DNA from 3 places in the Diaphorobacter ruginosibacter genome. Region 1 is predicted to be linked to each of the others. Evidence: predicted binding sites of a transcription regulator. Region 1 holds the regulator's gene; each other region holds the start of a gene.
The links. The regulator sigma-54, encoded in region 1, starts transcription at its own class of promoters, with help from an activator protein. The targets are predictions, from matches to a motif close to TGGCANGNAANCTGCTTT.

Region 1 (7,699 bases):
CGCCGGCGAGATCTACATCGATGGCCAGTCCGTGCAGGACCTGCCGATCCACAAGCGCTCGCGCCTGGGGCTGTCCTATCTGCCGCAGGAGGCATCGATCTTTCGCAAGCTCAACGTCGAAGACAACGTGCGTGCCGTGCTCGAGCTCCAGAAGGATGAGAACGGCCACGCGCTCTCGCGGGCGGTGATCGAGGAGCGCCTGACCATGCTGCTGCAGGAGCTGCGTGTGGACCACCTGCGCGAATCGCCTGCGCTGGCGCTCTCGGGCGGTGAGCGCCGCCGCGTCGAGATCGCCCGCGCCCTCGCGACACAGCCGCGCTTCATCCTGCTCGACGAGCCCTTTGCGGGTATCGACCCGATCGCGGTGATCGAGATCCAGCGCATCATCGGATTCCTGAAGGCGCGCGGCATCGGGGTGCTCATCACCGACCACAACGTGCGCGAGACGCTGGGTATCTGCGATCACGCATTCATCATCAGCGACGGCCATGTGCTTGCCCAGGGCACGCCCTCGGAGATCGTGGACAACGCCGATGTGCGCCGGGTCTACCTCGGCGAACATTTCCGCATGTGAGTGCCATGGGTGACGACCTGAGGGGACGCTTCATCGCGAGACAGGACTGCGGGCAATGAAACCGGGACTGTCGCTCCGCGTATCGCAACATCTGGCGCTCACGCCGCAACTGCAGCAGTCGATCAAGCTGCTGCAGCTCTCCACGCTGGAGCTCGACCAGGAGGTCGAGCAGATGCTGGATGACAACCCGTTCCTGGAGCGCGAAACCGATACCGCCACCCGCGAGGAGTTCGGGCTCGACAGCGCGGACACGCCGGCAAGCGGCGAAGAGGCGGAGTTCTCCCTGCATGCCGCAGGCTCCACCACGGCCTCGGCAGGCGCCGACGAGCCAGGTTCCGCAGCCGATGCAGACCCGCCGGCGGCCCAGACCGAGAGCGTCGACTGGGATGGCGACGGCACGGTCGATGTCCAGCCGGATGATGGCGAGTGGGGGGGCGATGCTCCCGCGCGCACCCATACGAGCGGGTCCGGCGAGGATGAAGTGGACGCCATCGATCTTGCGCGTGCACATGAGTCGCTCACCGACCACCTGCACCGGCAGGCACTCTCGCTGCATCTGTCGGAGATCGACAGTGCCGCCGTGCGCTTCCTAATTGAATCGCTGAACGACGATGGCTACCTGGAGGAATCGCTTGCCGAACTGGCGATTGCCCTGGCAGGCAACGATGCGCCCACCGAGGAGCTCGAAGAGCTCGTGCATCGCTTCACCGTGGCGCTGCGCCTGCTGCAGAGCCTCGAGCCAGCGGGCGTCGGCGCGCGCAACCTGGGTGAATGCCTCACGCTGCAGTTGCACGGCATGAACCAGGACGAGGAGGGCGATCCGGCGATCATCGCCGTGGCGCTCGACATCTGCCGCGATTCGCTGGACCTGCTGGCGCGCCGCGACGTCAAGCGCCTCACGCAGGCCTGTGGCGCCGGTGAGGAGAACACGCGCGCGGCCATGAACCTGATTGCGCGCCTGGAACCTCGCCCGGGGCGGCGCTTTGCCGATGTCCAGCGCCAGATCATCGTGCCCGACGTGATCGTCAAGAACGTGGGGCGCGGCGCGCAGATGCGGTTCACGGTGCAGCTCAACGCGGATGTGATGCCGCGCCTGCGCGTGCATGACGTCTACGCCAACGCCCTGCGCGGCCAGCGCGGCAACGAGGCCCATGCGGGCCTGCAGCAGCGGCTGCAGGAGGCGCGCTGGTTCATCAAGAACGTGCAGCAGCGCTTCGACACCATCCTGCGCGTGTCCACGGCCATCGTCGAGCGCCAGAAGAATTTCTTCGTGCACGGCGAACTGGCCATGCGTCCACTGGTGCTGCGCGACATCGCGGACGAGCTGGGCCTGCATGAGTCCACCATCAGCCGCGTGACGACGGCCAAGTACATGTCCACGCCCCAGGGGACCTTCGAGCTCAAGTACTTCTTCGGATCGGGCCTGGGAACCGAGACGGGCGGCAGCGCGTCGAGCACGGCCGTGAAGGCGTTGATCAAGCAGCTGCTGAGCTCCGAAAACCCGAAGAAGCCGCTGTCGGACAGCAAGATCGCGGACATGCTGGCGGAGCAGGGCATCGAGTGCGCCCGCCGCACCGTGGCCAAGTACCGCGAGGCGCTGAAGATTCCCCCGGCCAATCTGCGCAAGGCGGTGTGAGGGCAGCGGCCCATGAACGCGCCAAGGGTTTTCATGGGTAAGAAACGTCGTTTTTTGTCTGCTCTGCTTTCAATTTCACCCGAATGAGGTATTGCCAGCACCGGCCGAAATCGTGACCATTGGTGCATTGCGAACTGCACCCCGCTTCCGGCTGGCGGTGCAGCACATCTCGAGGGGCATTCCGGTGGAGTGCAAAGGGGAAGCGCAGCGGCCGCACCGGCCCGGACGATGGATGTCCTCGTCGGCGGTGCCTGGTGCAAGGAAAAAGGCCGCCAAGACGACGCCGGCACATGTGGGCCCTCAGCCCTGCACGCAGCGGTGCAGGACATGGACACATGTGCCAGGCGGGCGTCGCTGCCGCGCAATGTCAGAATGCAGCGCTTTCGAGTTCTCTTCTTGAACGCCCTTCCGAACTCTCTTCCGAACCCCCTTCACTCGCCCATGGCACGCATCGTCTTCGAACTTCCAGCGCATTTCGCCTTCAGCACCGAGGTGCAGATCTACATCAGCCATGTGAACCAGGGTGGTCATCTCGACAATGCACAGCTGTTGAGCCTGGTGTCGGAGGCGCGCCTGCGCTTCTTCCAGGCCATCGGGTTTCCCGCGGAGGATGACCCGGACACCACCATCGTGGTGGGCGACATCGTCGCGCAATACAAGTCGGAAGGCTTTCACGGCGAGGTGATGTGCATCCGGATGACGCCTGCGGATTTCAACCGCTACGGCTTTGACCTGGTGTTCAGCGTCACCGAGAAATCCCAGGGCCGCGAGGTTGCGCGCGGCAAGACCGGCATCGTCTTCGTGAGCCGGACGGACCGCAAGGTGGTGCCGGTTCCCGGCGCCGTCCTGGAGCGGCTGCAGGCCATGCAGCAGATCGGCTGAAACGTTTTCTTGCGTATGAAAATCGATGGCAGGCCGCTTCTGGCATAGTTCCGGCATTCAAATTTCATAATAAGAAAAACAAAAGGAAACAGAATCCTTACATGTTTCCTCCTAACATGTGCCGAACCGACAGAGTGCGGCCTCGCAGGATGGGGCCGATTTCCGCATCATCTTTTGCGGCTGCGGCCAGCGGGTGACGCGCCCGTCTTCCTGGAAGCAACGTGTCGCCTGTGGTCGCCGCGTGCGGGAGGCGACACATGCAGAAGGCGTTCGAGCACTCGTGCAAGCACTGTCTCTATGCGGCGCTCGCCGCATGCCTTGCACCAGGCAGTGGTGCAGCGGCACGTGAACTGGTTTCCGTCGACGCGCTGATGGCGGCGCCCCCGCGGGCAAGTTCCCTTGGCAAGGACGGTGTGGCCCTGCCTGCGGAGGTGCAGCAGATCACGCGCGACAGTAGGCTGGGATCGCCCGTGTTCGTGAAACTCGTGCCGCAGGGTGTTTCCACCGTTGGTGATGGCAAGCAGGCCCCTGCCATCGATGCGACGCGTGCCGCACGCGACGTGTTCAAGCGCCTGGCGCCTCTCTATGGGGTGAGTGCATCCGACATCGATGCCGCTTCCGTGCAGGTGCAGCGCGAGGCGCTCGCAAGCGGTGCCCGCCTGGTGCGCCTCACGAGCCAGCGTGAAGGAATCCCGGTATTCCGCGAGCAGGCCACGGTGCTGCTCGATGCGCGGCAGCAGGCACTGAGCGTGGGCGGCTCCATTGGCAGCACCCAGCTTGCCGGCGGCGCGAGCAAGTCAGCCGCGTCGTCTGCCCTGTCCCCCGCGGCGGCGGCGCAGAAGGCCTTGAGCGACTTCGATTTCGCGGCCGATGCTCATGCGCAGCTTACCGAGCGCGCGCAGGCGGCCGATGCGGGCGGCTACCGCTGGCTCGAACTGCCATCGACGGTCAAGGGGGCTGGGGGAGCCGTGCTGGAGGATGCGATCCGCTATCGTCCCACCTGGTTTCGCATGCCGCAGGGCCTGCTGGCCGCCTACTACCTGGAGCTGCGCGTGCTGGAGGGCGGTGTGCACAGTGCCTACGCCTATGTGATCGACAGCAGCAGCGGCGCCCTGCTGTTCCGCAGCAGCATGGTGGCCCACGACGCGGGGGCTGCCGCCTACACCTATGGCGTGTGGGCCGATCCGCAGACCGGCGTGCCGCTGCGCGGACCCCAGGGCATGGGGCTGAGTCCCTATCCGGGCGGGGGCCCCAGCGGTTTTGCGCCTGCGATGGTGGCACCCGCGAAGATCACGCTGGCCAGCGCCGCCTTCTCGCGCGCTGATCCGTGGGTGGATTCGGGTATCAACACACAGCTCGGCTTCACCGCGGGCAACAATGTGCGTGCCTTTGCCGATGTGGTGCGGCCGGACGGAGACAGCGGGTCGCCGCTCGCCGGCAGGGTGTTCTGCGAGCCGAATGCGTCGCGCGTGGAGGCCGATTTCCATGCCTGCACCGCCAGCCGTTCGTTCGCCTATGGCTACGACTTCTCCGCGAGCCCCCTGGCCAACCTGGGCCAGGCGTCAAGCTCCCTGGCGAACATCTTCTATGTGCTCAACTGGCTGCACGACTGGTTCTACGATGCCGGCTTCGACGAGGCATCTGGCAACGCGCAAGCCCGCAACTTCGGGCGTGGGGGCCTCGAGAACGATGCGATCTCCGCGCGCGCGCTCAACTACATCGGCTTCAACAACTCGGCGATGAGCACGCCGGCCGATGGTGCGCCCCCCATCCTGCGCAGCTACCTGTACAACCGCTCGGCGCCCATGCGCAGCGGGGCACTGGACAACACCATCGTCATCCATGAATGGGCGCATTACCTGAGCAATCGACTGATCGGCAACGGAACGGGCCTGTCGACCCGGCAGGCCGCCGCCCTGGGCGAGGGCTGGAGCGATTTCGTGGCGCAGCTTGTCACCGTCACGGGCGAGGACCGGCTCAGGCCCGGCAACGACCGCTTCCAGGGCGCCTACGCCCACGGGGCCTACGCAAACGGTGCCGTGATGCCACCCGCCGTGGATGGGGGCAACACCTCGTATTTCGGCAGCCGCCGCTATCCCTATTCGACCGACATGGGCCGCAACCCGCTGAGCTTGCGGCACATCCAGGATGGCGCGCCGTTGACCGGCACCGTCCCCATCAACCCGGCCCTCGCAGGCAATGGCGCGCCCAACTCGGAGCTTCACAACGCGGGTGAAGTCTGGGCCAGCATGCTGTGGGAATGCTACGCCGGCATGCTCAACACACACCCGTTCGCGCAAGCGCAGCAGCGCATGAAGTCGTATCTGGTGGCGGGCATGAAGCTCACGCCCATCAACCCCACGCTGCTGAACGCGCGCGATGCGCTGCTGGCGGTGATGGCCGCCAACGACCCGCAGGACTATGCCGCCTGCCTGACCGGCTTTGCACGGCGCGGGGCGGGACTGGGCGCGCAAGGGCCCGACACCTATTCCATCGACAACCGGGGCGTGGTGGAGAGCTTTGACGCAGGCCCGATGCTGGCGGTCGAGACGCTCGAGTTGTCAATGGGCGATCCGGCCGCGAGTTCATGCGACGGCGATGCCATCCTCGACAACGGCGAGACCGCGCGGCTGCTCGTGCGGGTGGTGAACCGCGGCAACGTGGCCGTGAGCGGTGCGGCGCTTCGCCTGCAGGCCGATGATCCGCATGTGCTGTTTCCCGCGGGAACGGAGCAAGCCATCGATGGTGCGCTGCAGCCGGGGCAGGGCCGCGACCTGTCGGTTCCCGTGTCCCTCGCGGGCCTGGCCGGCCATGCCCGCAGCACGCTCGGTGTCGGCATCGCCATGCCGGTCGCGCCCGATGGGGATCAGGGCGCCGGCCTCGGCCGGTCGCTGCAGGTCTGGCTGAATGCGGACATCCATCCGCACGGCACCTTCCTGGATACCGCCGATTTCGCGGGTTCCGGCATGGAGCCTGGCAACCCCGCCTGGGCGGTGGCCTCCGACGCCACCGGGCGGTGGTACCAGGTCCGCGTGCCTGCCGCGCCGGGCACGGCTGCGCTGTACTCTCCATGGCTGAATGTCGATCCGCAGTCGGATTTCGTGCTCACCTTCGACCAGCAGTACGACTTTGGCCTGGACGACAGCAACGGCGGCCAGTTGACGATCGCCGAGGCGCAGAAGACGGAGGTCGCGCTCGCGGGGGACGTCGTCCCGTACACCGGCACGATCTGGCTGTCGCGTGACAACGTGCCCAATGCGAATCCACTGGGCGGCCAGCCGGCCTTCGTGCGCCGCAGCGGCGACTGGCGCCGCAACGTGACGGTCGATCTGGGGCGCCAGTACGCGGGCCGCACCGTACGCATAGGCTGGCGCATGGGCACTTCCGACAGGGCGGAGGGCGTGGGGTCGCAATACTGGAAGGTCGACAACGTTCGCTTCGCCGGCCTGCTCGACAAGCCGTTTGCCACCATCGAGGCCAACGCCAAAACGTGCGTGGGGCCGGCGTTGATCGCCGAAGTGGATGGGGACGCACCGGGCGCCGAAGATGGGCGCGCGGCATCGCTGGCGGAAGCGAGCAATGCCATGGCGGCGCAGCCGGTCAGGCAGTGGGATTCGGGCATTGCCGAGCGCAGCCCGGCGGCCATTCCGTCCGGAGTCGTGGCGCTTGCAGCCCCTGCCGCCAGCACCTACAACGCGCAGGAGGGCGGCGTTTTCAGGCCCCAGGCCATTCCCACGCTCTCGCAGTGGGGGCTGGTGGCGCTTGCTTCGTTGCTGGGTCTGTTGGGGGCGTGGGGGCTGCGCAGGCAGGCCTGAGTCGTGTTCAGAGCTTCACGAAGATGGCGATGATGGCGGCCAGCGCCGCCAGCATCAGGCCGAACTTGGTGAGCTTGTAGGCCGTCTTGTTCCAGGCCTTGAAACGGCGGCGGTACTGGCCCGCGTAGAAGGACACCTTGAACAGCCGGCTGATCAGCCCGCGCGGATCGCCGTCGTTGTTGGGCGAGCTGGCGGCGGCCACCACGTTCTTGCCCAGCCAGCGGTTGAGCCACTGTGCAAAACGATTGGTCATGGGGCGCTCCACATCGCAGAACAGCACGATGCGATTGCCTTCGGTGGCGTTCTGCGCCCAATGCATGTAGGTCTCGTCGAAGATCACGCCCTGGCCCTCGCGCCAGCTGTAGGGCTCGCCATCCACCGAGATCATGCAGCGGTCGTCGTTGGGCGACACCAGCCCCAGGTGATAGCGCAGGGAGCCCGCATAGGGGTCACGATGCAGGTTGAGCTTGGCGCCGGGAGGCAGCTCGGCGAACATGGCCGCCTTCACCGTGGGGATCCTGGCGACCAGCGAGGTGGTGAGCGGGCACAGCTCCATGGCGGAGGGGTGGGCGTCGCCGTACCACTTCAGGTAGAAGCGCTTCCAGCCGGTCTTGAAAAACGAGTTGAAGCCCGCGTCGTCATTGTTCGCCGCGGCCTTGATCTGCATGTTGCGGTGCAGATTGACGGCCTCCTCGCGGATCGCCTGCCAGTTGTCCTGCAGCGGAGCGAGCTCGGGAAAGGTGCTCACGGGCAGGTAGGGCGTGCGCGGCACCCGGGAGAAGGCCAGCATGA
Region 2 (7,699 bases), 190 kb from region 1:
CGCCTTTGTTGGTTCGAAGACCCTGCGCGTCGTCCGTGATGATCAGGGGATAGGCGCTGGTGGGCTTGTTGTGTGCGTCGAGTTCGGCCACGAACCAGTACTCGAGAAAGTCCTTGCGCAAGAACTGGGTGGGCTGCAATCCATCGAACTGGAAACGGGAAATGGCCTTGGCCTGCTCCCCTGGGAACTTGATCGTGCCTCGAGTTGCGTCGGTGAACTGCAGTTCGACTGCCCCCGCCGATCCGGTTTCTGCAGCATCCAGCGCCGGGCCACCGAAATAGCGCCCGCCCTTGTACTCCATCAATTGCCCGCTGAAGCTGTTGCCGTTCATGGCTCCCGCCGTCAGATGGAAGGTGGCCTGTCCCGTGGGCGTGTAGTTGTAGACGGCCATCACCAGCGTGCCATCACGCACCTCGATGCCCATGCCTCGGCCCGGCTGGCCGTTGACCTCATCCGTCACCACCCAGTTGCCGGGGCTGACCGTGAAACCGGAGGCCGCCATCGCCACCGATCCCATCCAGGCCATGCCGAGAAGATATGCCGTGGCAGCTGCTTTCAACTTTCGCATGTGTCCGTCCATCAATGAAGTTGCGGGGACTGTATCAGCGGGCAACATCGACTTCCAGGCGCATGGGACCAGATGGCCCGCGCGAACCGGGGGATCACAAGGCGGCGCGCGCCACTCCGCGCTTTGCCAACAACTGTCAGCGCAATCGTCCCACGTACTTCCGCTCCTCCAGCCGTTGCCGGAGCATGTCGCCTGCGCGCTGGGCGAGCGGGACGCGCTGCCGGGTCTCAGGCTCCTCAAGCCATGCGGCCTCGAGGCGCGCGGCCCATTCGGGAAGCTCCGGCACGCTGTGGCTTTGCGCGTGCGTGCGTGCGAAGGTGATGATCGCCAGCGCATATTCCGGATTGGCTGCCATCCACTCGGTGTCGGTCACGCGTCCGGTGTGACGTCGCAGCAGGACATGCAGGTGCGCGGCGATGGCCAGGCGATCGTTTTCGCTCATGTCGTTTTCTCCCATGATGATCGAACCTCACTGTGCTCACGGTCGCATGCACCAGCCCGCACCCCTGTGGTTCAGGTGCCTGCGCTCTCGCGGTGCAGCGCGATGTCGAGCCCCACATACTCGGCCTCTTCGTCCACGCGCAGACCGATCAGGCTGTCGACCAGCCAGAACAGCAGCGCCGTCGCCACCAGGGTGAAGGCCCCGACGCCGAGCACGCCGATGGCCTGCGTGAGCACGCTGCCGCTGGCTCCCCCGATCTCCGGATCGGCGAACACTCCCGTGAGCAGCGATCCCACGATGCCGCCCACGCCGTGCACACCGAAGACATCGAGCGAATCGTCGGCACCCAGAAGGCGCTTGAGGCTGGTAGCGCCCCAGTAACAGGCCACGCCCGCCAATGCGCCGATGAGAAGCGCGCTGCGCGGTGTGACGAAGCCCGCGGCCGGCGTGATCGCCACCAGCCCGGCGACCAGGCCCGAGCACAGGCCCAGCAGGGAGGTCTTGCCGCGCACCAGGTACTCCGCGAACATCCAGCCCATCGCGCCCGCGCTTGCGGCAATGTGGGTCACGGCCAGCGCCAAGGCCGCACGCCCGTCAGCGGCCAGCGACGAGCCTGCATTGAAGCCGAACCAGCCGATCCACAGCAACGAGGCGCCGATCATCGTGAAGCCCAGGTTGCAGGGCTCGAAAGGTTCGCGGCCGTAACCGCGGCGGTGCCCGAGCATCCAGGCACAGACCAGCCCCGCGATGCCCGCATTCACATGGACCACGGTGCCGCCCGCGAAATCGAGCGCCCCCATGCGCGCGAGCCATCCCCCCGGCTCCCACACCCAATGAGCGATCGGCGCATAGACCAGCAGGCTCCACAGCCCGACGAACACCAGCATCGCACCGAAACGCATGCGTTCCACCCAGGCGCCGACCAGCACCGCCGCAGTGATCACCGCGAAGGCCAGCTGGAACATCGCGAATGCCGCCTCGGGCAGGTGCGGCGCGAGATGGCTGACCGCCACACTGCGGTGCACGGCGCTGAACTCGAGCCCTGCAAACCAGGCGCGCGAGTCCGATCCGATCCAGCCGTTGCCCGGCGTGAACGCCAGCGAATAGCCCAGCGCCAGCCAGAGAATGCTCACCACGGCCGCGATCGCCACCACGCTTGCCATGGTGTTGAGCACATTCTTCCTGCGCACCATTCCGGCATAGAACAGCGCAATGCCCGGAAGGGTCATGAGCAGCACCAGAATGGTGGCCACCATCACCCAGGCGGTGTCGACGGGACTGATTCCGTCGAGCGGAACCACGGATGGACGGCTCATGGAGTCCGCCAGCGCCTGCAGGGGCAGAAGGCCCACAACACAGGCACCGACACATCCCCAGGCCCTGAATTTGCCGCTACAAACCTTGCGCACTGTCATAGTTCCCCGCGTGTCCATGATGACGATCTGCAACCAAAATGCACAAGTCGTGCCAAGGTGTTTTTCATCGCACTGCATCAAAAGGGGCCGCGCCTGCGGATGTACGCTCCAAAATAGGGTGGGGAAATCACCAATGCACTATCGATGTGCAACCATTACAGTCTCCTTACTCGAAAGCGCGCCTCGGCACGCAGCGAGGGGACCGAGGAGACGCCACAATTCGAACACCATCACAATATCCGAGCATCCCCCATAAGATGCCAGTTCACCCAAGCGCCGCACATGCGGCGCTTTTTTTTGCCTGATGTTTTTCAATGGCGGCACCGCACTGGCCGTTGCTGGCAGACAGCGCCAAGAGGCGGTGCTGCTCTCCTCGCAAGGAGCCCGGCAAGCCCATGCGTCAATGAGACAATCGCGGGATGGAATGGATCATCGTTTCGCTGGCCTCGATGCTCGGCGGTTTTGTGGATGCAATCGTGGGCGGAGGCGGGTTGATCCTCGTCCCTGCGCTGTTCGCTACGTTTCCCACGGCGCCGCCCGCGACGCTGCTCGGCACCAACAAGAGTGGCGGGATCTGGGGCACGGCCGTCTCCTCATGGCAGTTCAGCCGCAAGGTGCAGATGCGCTGGCATGCCCTGCTGCCGGCGGCAGGCGCGGCGCTCGCCGGCTCGTTTCTCGGTGCATGGGCCGTCACGCTGATCTCCGGCGAGTTCCTGCGCAAGCTGCTGCCCTTTGTCCTGATCTGCCTGCTGCTGTATACGCTGGCCAAGAAGGACCTGGGCAAGAGCCATGCGCCGCGCTACCAGGGCAGCCGGGAGGTGACCATCGCCTGCGCGATCGGCCTGACCGTGGGGGCCTACGACGGCTTTTTCGGCCCCGGCACCGGCAGCTTCTTCATCTTCCTGTTCGTGCGCCTGCTGGGCTACGACTTCCTGAACGCCTCGGCCTCCGCCAAGCTCATGAATCTCGCGAGCAATGCCTCCGCACTGGTGCTGTTCGGCATGAAGGGGCACATCTGGTGGCACTACGCCATTCCTCTGGCGCTCTTCAACATCATCGGCAGCGTGGCTGGCACCCACCTCGCTCTCAAGCATGGCGCGGGGTTCGTGCGTAGCATCTTCATTCTCGTGGTGAGCGCGTTGATCCTGAAGACGGGCTATGACGCCTTCCTGAGATGAACATCCCAGGGACCAAGCCGCCTATCATTCCATCCGGGACTCAAGGAAGGTCGGGTATCTCTATGCGAGGAATCACTTTGATCGGCGCGCCCACCGATGTGGGGGCCAGCGTGCTCGGAGCCAGCATGGGGCCGGAGGCGCTGCGCATCGCGGGCATCGCCCAGGCATTGCGCGCGCGGGACATGAAGGTGTTCGACTATGGCAACCTGCTCGGCCCGGGCAATCCGCAGGCCCCCGCGGAGGGCGGATTTCGCCACCTCGACGAGGTGACGGCCTGGAACCGCGCCCTGTTCGCCGCCACGCTGGACACCCTGTCCGCAGGCCGGCTGCCACTGATGATGGGCGGCGACCACTGCCTGGCGATCGGCTCGATCAGCGCCGTCGCGCAGCACTGCCGTGCACGGCAGCAGCGCCTGAAGGTGCTCTGGTTCGACGCGCACGCCGACTCCAACACGCCCGCATCGAGCCCGAGCGGCAACCTGCACGGCATGCCTGTCGCCTGCCTGCTGGGCCACGGGCCCGAGCAGCTGACGCATCTGGCCGACACCTCCCCGGTGCTCGCGCCCCGGGAGGTCACGATGATCGGCATCCGCAGCGTCGATCCCGCGGAGCGGCAGTTCGTGAACGAACACGGCATCGACGTCTACGACATGCGCACCATCGACGAGATGGGCATGCGTGCGGTCATGCAGTCCGCGCTGGCGGACGTCGATGCGGGCACCCACCTGCACGTGAGCTTCGACATGGATTTCCTCGATCCCGGCGTGGCACCCGGTGTGGGAACGCCCGTGCGCGGCGGCCCGACCTACCGCGAGACGCAACTGTGCATGGAAATGCTGGCCGACTGCGGCGCGCTGGCCTCGGTGGACCTGGTGGAGCTCAATCCGGCGCTCGACATCCGCAACCAGACCGCCGAGCTGGCCGTCGAATTGCTGGAGAGCCTGTTCGGCAAGTCAACGTTGATGCGCGAAAAGCGTTGATCGTGTGGGATCCCTGCGTCTGCGGGTTAATCCCCGCAGATCGGGATGACCACGGCCAGTCCGTTTTTTTATAATGTGGCTGCTTTATGACACCGCCCCGCTACAAGAGGGGGTCAAACGGTTCCGGCTTGTGATCTGCAATGCCGGATTTTTTTGTACCTGATGCGATCCCGCAGGAATGAGACCTACATGAAGAAAATCTTTGCATCCGTAGCCGCCGCCGTGGCTCTGTGCGCCGCTGTGTCGGTGCAGGCTCGCCCACTGGACGCCATCCAGAAGAGCGGCAGCATCACCCTGGCCTCCGAAGGCCAGTACGCGCCTTTCAATTTCTTCAAGGGAAAACAGCTGACGGGCTATGAAATCGAGGTGGCGGAAGCCGTCGCGAAGAAGATGAACCTGAAGTACGAGTGGAAGGCCGTCGGCTTTGACGCCCTGCTCACCGGCCTCGCGCAGGACCGCTGGGATCTGGTGATCGCATCGCACGGCATCACCGAAGAACGCGCCAAGGCCGTGACCTTCACACACCCCCACTACTGCTCTGGCGGCATCATCGTCTCGATGAATCCCTCCATCAAGACCGCCGCCGACCTGGCAGGCAAGGTGGTGGCCGTGCAGACCGGTACGAGCTACCTCGAGCACGTCAAGCAGGTGCCCGGCGTGAAGGAAGTGAAGAACTTCCCGACCGACGAAGCCGCCCGCAGCGCGCTGGCCTCCAAGCGCGTGGACGCCTGGGTGACCGACCGTTTCGTCGCCAAGGAAATGCTGGCCAAGGCACCGAAGGCCGGCTTCAAGACCGGCGACATGCTGTTCATCGAACAGATCGCCGCCGCCGTCTCCAAGGGCAACACCGGCCTGGCCGACGCCTACAACACCGCCCTGAAGGCACTGATCGCGGATGGCACCATCAAGGCCATCTCCCAGAAGTACTTCCAGGAAGACGTGACCTGCAAGTAACAGGCACGCCCTTTCATTCCACACCAATGACGCCGGAGCCTTACGCTCCGGTCGTTCGTTACGCCTGATTTCCCATGCTTCTAGCCCTCTGGCCCGCGCACTGGAGCCGCAACCAACGCAGCAATGCGACACTGGTTGCGGCTTTGGTGTTGATGGTGCTGGTTCTTGCACTGCTCGGCCAGCTTCTTTCGTTTTTCCCCGAACCCATCGGCTCCAACGCCGAGCTGTTCAAAGAGGGCGCACTGACCACGCTGTACCTGACCATCATCAGCGGCGTCGTCGGACTGATTCTGGGCACGAGCGCAGCGCTCGCCCGCACCTCGCGCAACATCGTGCTGCGCTGGATCGCCAGCATCTACATCTGGGCCATTCGCGGCACACCGCTGCTGGTGCAGATCCTGTTCGTCTACTTTGCCCTGCCGGTGCTCGTGCCGGGCCTGAACCTGCCTGATTTCGCCGCCGCAGTGGTGGCGCTGGGCCTGAACGTCGGCGCGTACAACGCCGAGGCGGTGCGTGCCGGCCTGCTGGCCGTGCCGCGCGGCCAGACCGAGGCGGCGCGTGCGCTCGGCCTGCCCAGGAGCCGCGTGTTCCTGGACGTGGTGTTCCCCCAGGCGTTCAAGATTTCCCTGCCGCCGCTGGTGAGCAACTTCGTCGCGCTGCTCAAGGACTCCTCGCTCGCCTACGCGATCGGCGTGGTCGAGCTCACCAACGTGGGCAACCGCATCCAGTCGGCCACCTTCCAGCCGGTGGAAACGCTGGTGACGGTGGCGATCACCTATCTGATCCTGACCACGCTGGTCACGCAGGTGGCCGCCGCCATCGAGTACCGCTTCGATGTGGAGGGCCGCGCCAAATGAGCCACGCCAACAAGCAGGATACGCAGAAGTGCTACATCGTGGCCGACAAGGTCTGCAAGTCGTTTGGCACCCACCAGGTGCTCAAGGACGTATCGACCTCGTTCAATACCGGTGAAGTGACCGTGATCATCGGCGCCTCGGGCTCCGGCAAGAGCACGCTGCTGCGCGCCATCAACCGGCTCGAGCCGCACGACAGCGGCACGATCACCATCGACGGCGTGCCCGTCACCGACGATGCGAAGACGCTGCAGGCCCAGCGCTGCGAGGTCGGCATGGTGTTCCAGCAGTTCAACCTGTTCGGCAACATGACGGTGCTGGACAACGTGTCGCTCGCGCCGCGCCGCATCCGAGGCCTCTCGCGCGAGCAGGCCCATGCGCGGGCGATGACGCTGCTCACCCGCGTGGGCCTCAAGGACCATGCGAACAAGTACCCCTGGCAGCTCTCGGGCGGGCAGCAACAGCGCGTGGCCATTGCCCGCGCGCTCGCGATGGAGCCCAAGGTGATGCTGTTCGACGAGCCCACCTCGGCACTCGATCCCGAGATGGTCCAGGAGGTGCTCGACGTGATGCGCGAGCTTGCGCGCAACGGCATGACCATGATCATCGTGACCCACGAAATGGGCTTCGCCCGCGAAGTGGCCGACCGCGTGATGTTCTTCGACCAGGGCCGCATTACCGCAGAGGCACCGCCTGCCGAGTTCTTCGGCAACCCGGCGAATGACCGCATCCGTGCCTTTATCGGCAGAATGTCGAATCATTGACAGCGCGGGGCCAACCGGTTTTCCGGCCACCTCCGCAGTCCTGCGAGCGCGGGAAGCCCCAGCCACAATGATGAGATAGCCCCTCAGACGCGACGCAAAGCCGCGACAGTACTCTCGTACGGCAAGGCTTTGGCCGAACCACCCAACAGAATTCCATCCGCTATGCGTTCCGAGCGCCGTGGCCTCGTGGCCCTTTTGATCGTCACCATCGTCTGGGGAACCACCTTCCCGGCGATGAAACTGCTGTCCAGCCATCTGGACGCCCTGCAGATCATCTGGGCGCGCTTTGCGATCGCCCTGTGTGTGCTGCTGCCCATGTGGCGCGGCATGCGCAGCAACGAGCGCCGCTGGGGCCTTGCGCTCGGCGTGCTGCTGTTCATCGCGTTCTGGCTGCAGATCGAGGGCCTGGCCCGCACCTCCAGCAACCGCAATGCCTTCGTCACCGGGCTCAACGTGCTGGTGGTGCCGATTCTCGCGATGCTGGCGCTGGGCCGCCGCTATGGGCTGGCGCTGTGGGTCGCCTGCGGCATGGCGCTGCTGGGCA
Region 3 (7,699 bases), 720 kb from region 1:
GGCAAGGAAATCTTGCGTAGTTTCGGTGTGCCCGTCCCCCGCGGCATCCCTGCATTCACCGTTCAGGAAGCTGTCGAAGCAGCTCAGAAGCTGGGCGGCCCGGTCTGGGTCGTGAAGGCGCAGATCCACGCTGGTGGCCGCGGCAAGGGCGGCGGCGTGAAGGTCGCGAAGACCATCGACGACGTGAAGGCACTGGCCGGCCAGATCCTGGGCATGCAGCTGATCACGCACCAGACCGGCCCTGAAGGCCAGAAGGTTCGCCGCCTGTACATCGAAGACGGCGCCGACATCCAGAAGGAATACTACCTGTCCGCCGTGACCGACCGCGCAACCCAGAAGGTTGCGTTCATCGCTTCGAGCGAAGGCGGCATGGACATCGAGGAAGTGGCGCACTCCACTCCCGAAAAGATCATCACCGTGTTCGTGGACCCGCTCGTCGGCTTCACCCAGGCCAACGGCGAAGAGCTGGGCAAGGGCATCGGCATGCCTGCCGATTCGATGGCCCAGTTCATCGACATCTGCCAGAAGCTCTACAAGTGCTACATGGACACCGACGCTTCGCTGGTTGAGATCAACCCGCTGAACCGCGACTCCAAGGGCAACATCATCGCCCTGGACGCCAAGTTCAACTTCGACTCCAACGCCCTGTTCCGCCACCCAGAAATCGTGGCCCTGCGCGACCTGGACGAAGAAGATCCTGCCGAGATCGAAGCCTCCAAGTTCGACCTGGCCTACATCTCCCTCGACGGCAACATCGGCTGCCTGGTGAACGGCGCCGGTCTGGCCATGGCCACCATGGACACCATCAAGCTGTTCGGCGGCGAGCCGGCCAACTTCCTGGACGTGGGCGGCGGCGCCACTCCCGAGAAGGTCACCGAAGCCTTCAAGATCATGCTCAAGAACCCCAAGGTCAAGGGCATCCTGGTCAACATCTTCGGCGGCATCATGAAGTGCGACACCATCGCCACCGGCGTGATCACTGCCTGCAAGGCCGTGAACCTGCAAGTGCCGCTGGTCGTGCGCATGAAGGGCACGAACGAAGAGCTGGGCAAGAAGATGCTGGCCGAATCCGGCCTGCCGATCATCTCCGCAGACACGATGGCCGAAGCGGCCACGAAGATCGTCGCTGCCGTCAAGTAAGCCCTGGAGAGAAACACCATGTCTATCTACATCAACAAAGACACACGCGTCATCACCCAAGGCATTACGGGCAAGACAGGCCAGTTCCACACTGAAAAGTGCCAGGAATACGCGAACGGCAAGAACTGCTTCGTCGCTGGCGTGAACCCCAAGAAGGCTGGCGAGAAGATTTTCGACATCCCAATCTTCGGTTCCGTGAAGGACGCCGCCAAGGAAACCGGTGCGACCGTTTCCGTGATCTACGTTCCACCGGCAGGTGCTGCAGCCGCCATCTGGGAAGCCGTTGAAGCCGACCTCGACCTGGCGATCTGCATCACGGAAGGCATTCCGGTCCGCGACATGCTGGAAGTGCGCAACAAGATGCGCGCCAAGGAAGCCGCAGGCGGCAAGAAGACCCTGCTGCTGGGCCCCAACTGCCCAGGCCTGATCACGCCCGACGAGATCAAGATCGGCATCATGCCCGGCCACATCCACAAGAAGGGCCGCATCGGTGTGGTGTCCCGTTCCGGCACGCTGACCTACGAAGCCGTGGCGCAGCTGACCGAGCTGGGCATTGGCCAGTCGACAGCCGTCGGTATCGGTGGCGATCCGATCAACGGCCTGAAGCACATCGACGTGATGAAGGCTTTCAACGACGATCCAGACACCGACGCCGTCATCATGATCGGTGAAATCGGTGGCCCGGACGAGGCGGAAGCCGCTCGTTGGTGCAAGGACAACATGAAGAAGCCGATCGTCGGCTTCATCGCCGGTGTGACAGCCCCTCCGGGCAAGCGCATGGGCCACGCAGGCGCGCTGATCTCCGGCGGTGCCGACACGGCAGACGCCAAGCTGGCCATCATGGAAGAGTGTGGCTTCACGATCACACGCAATCCTTCCGAAATGGGCCGCCTGCTCAAGGGTCTGCTGAAATAATTTCGTAGCATCTGGGCTTTATTTCGCAAGGGTTTGCGGGCTAAAGTCCTTAAATGCTTACGCATTAATACGCATGACGAGGGCCTTGCGCCCTTCTACACTGCGAACTCCAAAAAGAAACGCCAGCCTGTTTTTCAGGCTGGCGTTTCAATTCATAACAGCGGAGTAACAATGGAATTCCTCAGCACGCCCGATTTCTGGATCGGGCTGGTCAAGATCATCTGGATCAACATCATTCTCTCGGGCGACAACGCCGTTGTCATTGCACTTGCAGCCCGCTCGCTTCCCCCCGAACAGCAGAAGAAGGCCATCATGATCGGCTCGGGCGCCGCCGTGGTGCTGCGCATCGTGCTGACCGTGGTCGCGGCCAAGCTGCTGGAGCTGTCGTTCCTGCAGATCGTCGGTGGCTGCCTGCTGCTGTGGATCGGCTATCAGCTGCTGACGGGCGACGAGGACGGAGAGGGTGAGTCCAAGGGCAACAGCGGCATGCTGGCTGCCGTGCGCACCATCCTGATCGCCGACCTGGTCATGAGCCTGGACAACGTGATTGCCGTGGCTGCCACAGCACAGGGCAACATGGTGCTGCTGATCCTGGGCCTGGCCATCAGCATCCCGCTGGTGATCTTCGGCTCCACGCTGATGATCAAGCTGATGGAGCGCTTCCCCGTCATCGTGGTGCTGGGCGCCGCGCTGATCGGCTGGGTGGGCGGTGAAACCATCGTCAACGACAACATCCTGCACGGCTATGCGCTGGCCCACCCCTGGCTGCACTATGTGGCCGCGGCGGCCGGTGCGGTGCTCGTGGTGGCCGTGGGCAAGTTCGTGAAGGCACGCAACGAATCGAAGACGGTTGCGGCCTGATCGATCTGCTGCCACCCCGTGTGCCCGCCTTGCGGCGGTGCATCTTTCCAAAGGCAAGGCCTCCGCAAGGGGGCCTTGCCTTTTTGCCATGGCTCATTGAATCTCGGGGCAGGCGTCCCTTGGGTGCTGCGCGAGCGCGACAATGGACTGCACGCATGGTGAGGTAAGGGTGTGCCTGCTTGCGTGCCTGAATTGTCAGACGAATGTTAATAAATACTATCAGTTGCGCTTTGTTTCTTTGTGTCGTCTATCATTACGCCCAACCATCCTTTTTTAAGGGGCGTCACATGGCGGTTCGGATGCGGCATGGGCCGGGAGTTCTTCTCTCGAGATCATCGCCATTCCAGGGCTGCCAAGGTGCAGCCGCTGCTCCACCATGATTCATCGGTCTACCGCTTCCCATGAATTCGTCGCATTGACGGATGTTGGACGCGTGCGCGCCAACAATGAAGATGCGGTAGGGGTCAACGAAGTCTCGGGCATGGCCATTCTTGCGGATGGCATGGGGGGCTACAACTCGGGCGAGGTGGCCAGCGCCATGGCCATCGAGTATGTGGACTCGCATGCGGCCCGCATGCTCCAGGAACTGGGCCCCGACGTCACGCCCTCCGAGTTGCGCGAGCTGCTGTACCTGTGCATCAATGGCGCCAACCGCAACATTCTCGAAGTAGCGCTCACCACGCCGCAGCACATGGGAATGGGAACCACCGTGGTGGTGGCGCTGTTCCGGCGTGACCGCGTGCTGCTGGCCCACCTGGGCGACTCGCGCTGCTACCGCCTGCGCGACGGGGCGCTGCAGCAACTCACGCGCGACCATTCATGGCTGCAGGAACAGATCGATGCCGGCCTGCTCACGCAGCAGCAGGCCCAGGAATCCGAATACGGTAACCTGGTCACACGCGCGCTGGGCGTCGAGCCATCGATTCAGATCGACATCGACGAATTCCCGGTGGAGCCGCAGGACCTGTACATCCTTTGCTCGGACGGCTTGACCGACATGATCGGCGACGATGACCTCGCGGCCCTCGCACGGGCACCGACCTCGCTTGCCGACAGGGCGGAGCGCATGGTTCAGCTCGCCAACGCCATGGGCGGCAGGGACAACATCAGCGTTGTTCTGGTCCAGACCGCCGGCGAAAAACACAAACCCATCAAGCCCGGCCTGGTCTCGCGATTGCTGCGCTCATATTGAGCCCGATCTTTGCTAGTAAGAAGGTCACTGCAGGGGCATACTGCCGCCAAGTGACTCTTCGCCCCCATGGCGGAGTGTGCGCGCATGCAGGGATTTCTGGCTGAACAGACAATAATTCTGAAGGAAAAGATCATGCCCAAGATGGTCGTATCGGTTGATGGAGTGGTCATCAAGGAAGTGCCCCTTACCAAGGAGCGCACCACCCTTGGCCGTCGCCCGTACAACGACGTAGTCATCGACAACCTCGCCGTCAGCGGCGAGCACGCACTGGTCCACATGACGGGCGACGACGTGGAAATCGAGGATCTGGACAGCACGAACGGAACGCAGGTCAACGGCAAGGCCGTCAAGCGCCAGAAGCTGCGTAGCGGCGACACCATTGAACTGGGCCGCTACAAGATCCGCTTCATCGACGAAGTGCCGAGTGGCGCGCATGACTATGAAAAGACCATGCTCTTCAAGCCCGGCATGGCGCTGCCCAAGGTTCCCCACTCCCGCCCCGCGCCTCTCTCGGCCACGCCGCTGCAGGCGGACGTGAAGGTGCTCTCGGGCGCGGCTGCGGGCCGCCAGGTCTCGCTGCTCAAGGTCGTCACCACCATCGGCAAGCCCGGCGTGGCCATCGCCTCGATCACCAAGCGCCACCACGGCTTCGTGCTGGCCCACGTGGAAGGCGGCGAACACCCCACCCTCAATGGCGAGGCCATCGGCGACGAGCCCATTCAGCTCAAGGACGGCGACCAGATCGAGATCGTGGGCACGACCATGCTGTTCATTCAGCGCTGAATTAGTCAATAAAAGCTATTAATATCAAGGATTTGATAACAATTTTCGTGCCGAAATTGTTCGTCGTGACACTTCTGCTCGGACAAAATTGTCAATTGTTACGAGTGTGACACCCTTGAAAGACGTTGAATTTACATTTCGTGAGGCACGCGGTGTTAGGCGAAAGTTGGCACGGTTGGTGCTTTAGATAATGCAAGGCTTGGGGCTCTCGGAGTACACCTCAAGTCTCCTGATCCTTCTTTCTTAATGATTCACTCCGGGGAGAACTTGACTATGAAGCGTACTATCCAAAAGGGTTTCACCCTTATCGAATTGATGATCGTTGTGGCGATCATTGGTATTCTGGCTGCTGTGGCACTGCCTGCTTATCAGGACTACACCGTGCGTTCACGCGTGACAGAAGGCTTGAATTTGGCACAACCGGCGCGTGCGATGATCGTGTCTGATGTTTCGTCTCCTGCTGATCTCACTCGTACCAAAGATACTTGGAATGCGCAATCTAGTAGCACGGGTGCCGCCTCTAAGTTTGTCAATACCGTGTTGATGGCTGATGTGGCTGGCGATCAAGTGACGGCTGGGGAAATCACCATCACCTACAACGCAGGAGTTGTTGGTGTTGGTAATGCTGCGAACACACTCGTGTTGACTCCTTGGATCAATAACGGTACCTCTACACGTATCCGTTTGGGTACAGCATTGGCTGCTGGCACCTCCGGTACTGTTGATTGGTCCTGCCAATCGTCGACCAACGCTGCCGCCACAGCACAAATTGGCCAAGCTGGTACAGCCGGTTCACTGCTCGCAAAGTATGCGCCTGCGCAATGCCGTTGATATTTCACCTGGTTGCGAGACTGGGTAAATAGATAAATGAATAAAAGGATTCCGATTTGCCGGAATCCTTTTTTTTTATGAATAATCGTTTTAAGGCTGCTGGTAAAGCAGCATTAGTCCATTTGGGAATCAGTTTAATTATTGCGAGCTCTATCGCGATATTTTCATTGATGTTTTGGTTTCCTAGTCCATACTTAAGAATTTCTGGAGGGCTACATTTATTCCTGATACTGATCACCGTTGATATTCTATGCGGCCCCCTTATTACAGCCATTGTATTTAATCCAAAAAAAAACAAGAAAGAATTATGTTCTGATTTTGGTGTGATTTTCATTATCCAGATCATCGCTCTTGCTTATGGATTATATGTGCTTTCCGCTGCGCGCCCTGTTGCTGTAGTTTTTGAATCGGATCGTTTTGTGTCCGTTTCGGCGGCTCAAATTGATAAAGATCTGCTACCCTTGACATTAGAGAAATATCGCTCTTTGCCTTGGTCTGGGCCAATACTACTAAGTACGCGCAGTCCCAAAGATGGGAATGAATTTATCAAGAGCATTGAATTGTCGATGAGGGGGATTGAACCAAGCGCTAGACCTGACTGGTGGAAAGAGTACGATAGCGATAGGGCCAGCGTGATGTCAAAAATGAAAAGGCTGGATGATCTCTACTCGCGAAGTCCTGAAGAAAGTAAAAATATTATAAGAAAATCATTGAAATCTTTGGGGGTGGAAATAAAGGATGCTACATATTTGCCGTTGGTTTCTTCGAGAGAATTAAATGGGGCAATCGTTATCCTTGACAAAAAAGCAAATGTTATTGGATTTTCTGAGGTAAATGGATTTCTCTGAGAATCTAATCAGATAATTTGGTCTTTAATAATTTACATGAATAGTTTAATCAGTATGAGCATGCCAGTAAAAAAAAATAAAAAATGGCTAATTTTTTTGCTCGTAGTGATATTGCTGAATATTCCTAATTTATCCACATGGGAACGCTTTCAGTATCCAGAAACATATTTCTTTGAATTGTTTGAGAGAGTGTTGAAATGTGGGTTGTTAAGTGTTATTTTTCTCTCTTTATTTTCAAAGCCATGGATGGCTTGGGTAGTTAATTGGTCACTTTTTTTATGGTGGATGCCATTTTCTTTGGCCGCAAGAGAACTGACAGGATCGTCGATTACAGCCAATCTTGTCGCTACTGCTTTAGCAAGCAGTCCTGGGGAAATTAAAAGCCTTCTCCTTTCGCTGTCTATATACTGGATTCTGATATTCTTTTTTTGGAATGCATTATGCTTGGCATTCTTTTATTTTCTTTGGAGTAGAAAGAATTGGCAATGGGAAAATTCAGTGCGAATCAAATGCATCATCCTCAGTGTATTGATGCTGCTGATTCCATATATTTTTTTGGGGAAATCATCTGAATTTTCCTTGGGAAATAATATTCATGGTGGTTTAGTCGATAAATTCATAGAAGAGGATCGCTGGAATGGGTTTGAAAGTGATCTCATAACTGCATTCCCATATGAATTACCATTATCTATTGCGCATTACTTTAAAGCGAAAGCTGTTGTTAATTGGGCTCGGGAGAAAAAGGGAATTGTAGAGCCTGAAATCAAACTAAGGATGCAGGAGAATGCTCCTGAAGTTATTGTGCTTGTGATTGGTGAATCATCCTCTCGAAATGCTTGGCATCTATTTCATAAAGAGGCGCCTGAAACAACTCCTCGACTCTCAAAACGAGCACAATTTGATGATGGGCTATTAATTTTTGGGAACGTAGTTGCTCAGGCTACAGCAACTAGACAAGCTGTACCTTCCATCTTAACCAACCAACCCCTTATTTGGCCTGATGGCAAGGCTAATATACACGCGACTCCTTCAATAGTTTCAATGGCAGGAAAAGCTGGCTATGAAACAGCATGGTTCTCTAATCAAGCAGCTATTGGTCAATATGATGGGATCATAGCAGCCTACGCTG

Region 2: H9K76_RS00645 (ammonium transporter) is a predicted target of sigma-54. The motif match lies at 2,463-2,480, and genes of this name have one in related genera.
Region 3: H9K76_RS21515 (pilin) is a predicted target of sigma-54. The motif match lies at 5,059-5,076, and genes of this name have one in related genera.

What each region holds. Positions count from the first base shown of each region.
Region 1 is NZ_CP060714.1:322,945-330,643, forward strand. Features, by position in the region: gene lptB (LPS export ABC transporter ATP-binding protein) at 1-574, shown strand, start outside; gene H9K76_RS01555 (RNA polymerase factor sigma-54) at 630-2,210, shown strand; gene H9K76_RS01560 (acyl-CoA thioesterase) at 2,652-3,092, shown strand; gene H9K76_RS01565 (IPTL-CTERM sorting domain-containing protein) at 3,350-6,907, shown strand; gene H9K76_RS01570 (aspartyl/asparaginyl beta-hydroxylase domain-containing protein) at 6,915-7,699, opposite strand, start outside.
Region 2 is NZ_CP060714.1:128,303-136,001, reverse strand. Features, by position in the region: gene H9K76_RS00655 (hypothetical protein) at 1-568, opposite strand, end outside; gene H9K76_RS00650 (hypothetical protein) at 705-1,010, opposite strand; gene H9K76_RS00645 (ammonium transporter) at 1,082-2,326, opposite strand; gene H9K76_RS00640 (sulfite exporter TauE/SafE family protein) at 2,845-3,603, shown strand; gene rocF (arginase) at 3,666-4,583, shown strand; gene H9K76_RS00630 (ABC transporter substrate-binding protein) at 4,773-5,537, shown strand; gene H9K76_RS00625 (amino acid ABC transporter permease) at 5,612-6,394, shown strand; gene H9K76_RS00620 (amino acid ABC transporter ATP-binding protein) at 6,391-7,155, shown strand; gene H9K76_RS00615 (DMT family transporter) at 7,318-7,699, shown strand, end outside.
Region 3 is NZ_CP060714.1:4,770,494-4,778,192, forward strand. Features, by position in the region: gene sucC (ADP-forming succinate--CoA ligase subunit beta) at 1-1,140, shown strand, start outside; gene sucD (succinate--CoA ligase subunit alpha) at 1,159-2,055, shown strand; gene H9K76_RS21500 (TerC family protein) at 2,227-2,916, shown strand; gene H9K76_RS21505 (Stp1/IreP family PP2C-type Ser/Thr phosphatase) at 3,293-4,108, shown strand; gene H9K76_RS21510 (FHA domain-containing protein) at 4,241-4,891, shown strand; gene H9K76_RS21515 (pilin) at 5,165-5,722, shown strand; gene H9K76_RS21520 (hypothetical protein) at 5,800-6,570, shown strand; gene H9K76_RS21525 (phosphoethanolamine transferase) at 6,631-7,699, shown strand, end outside.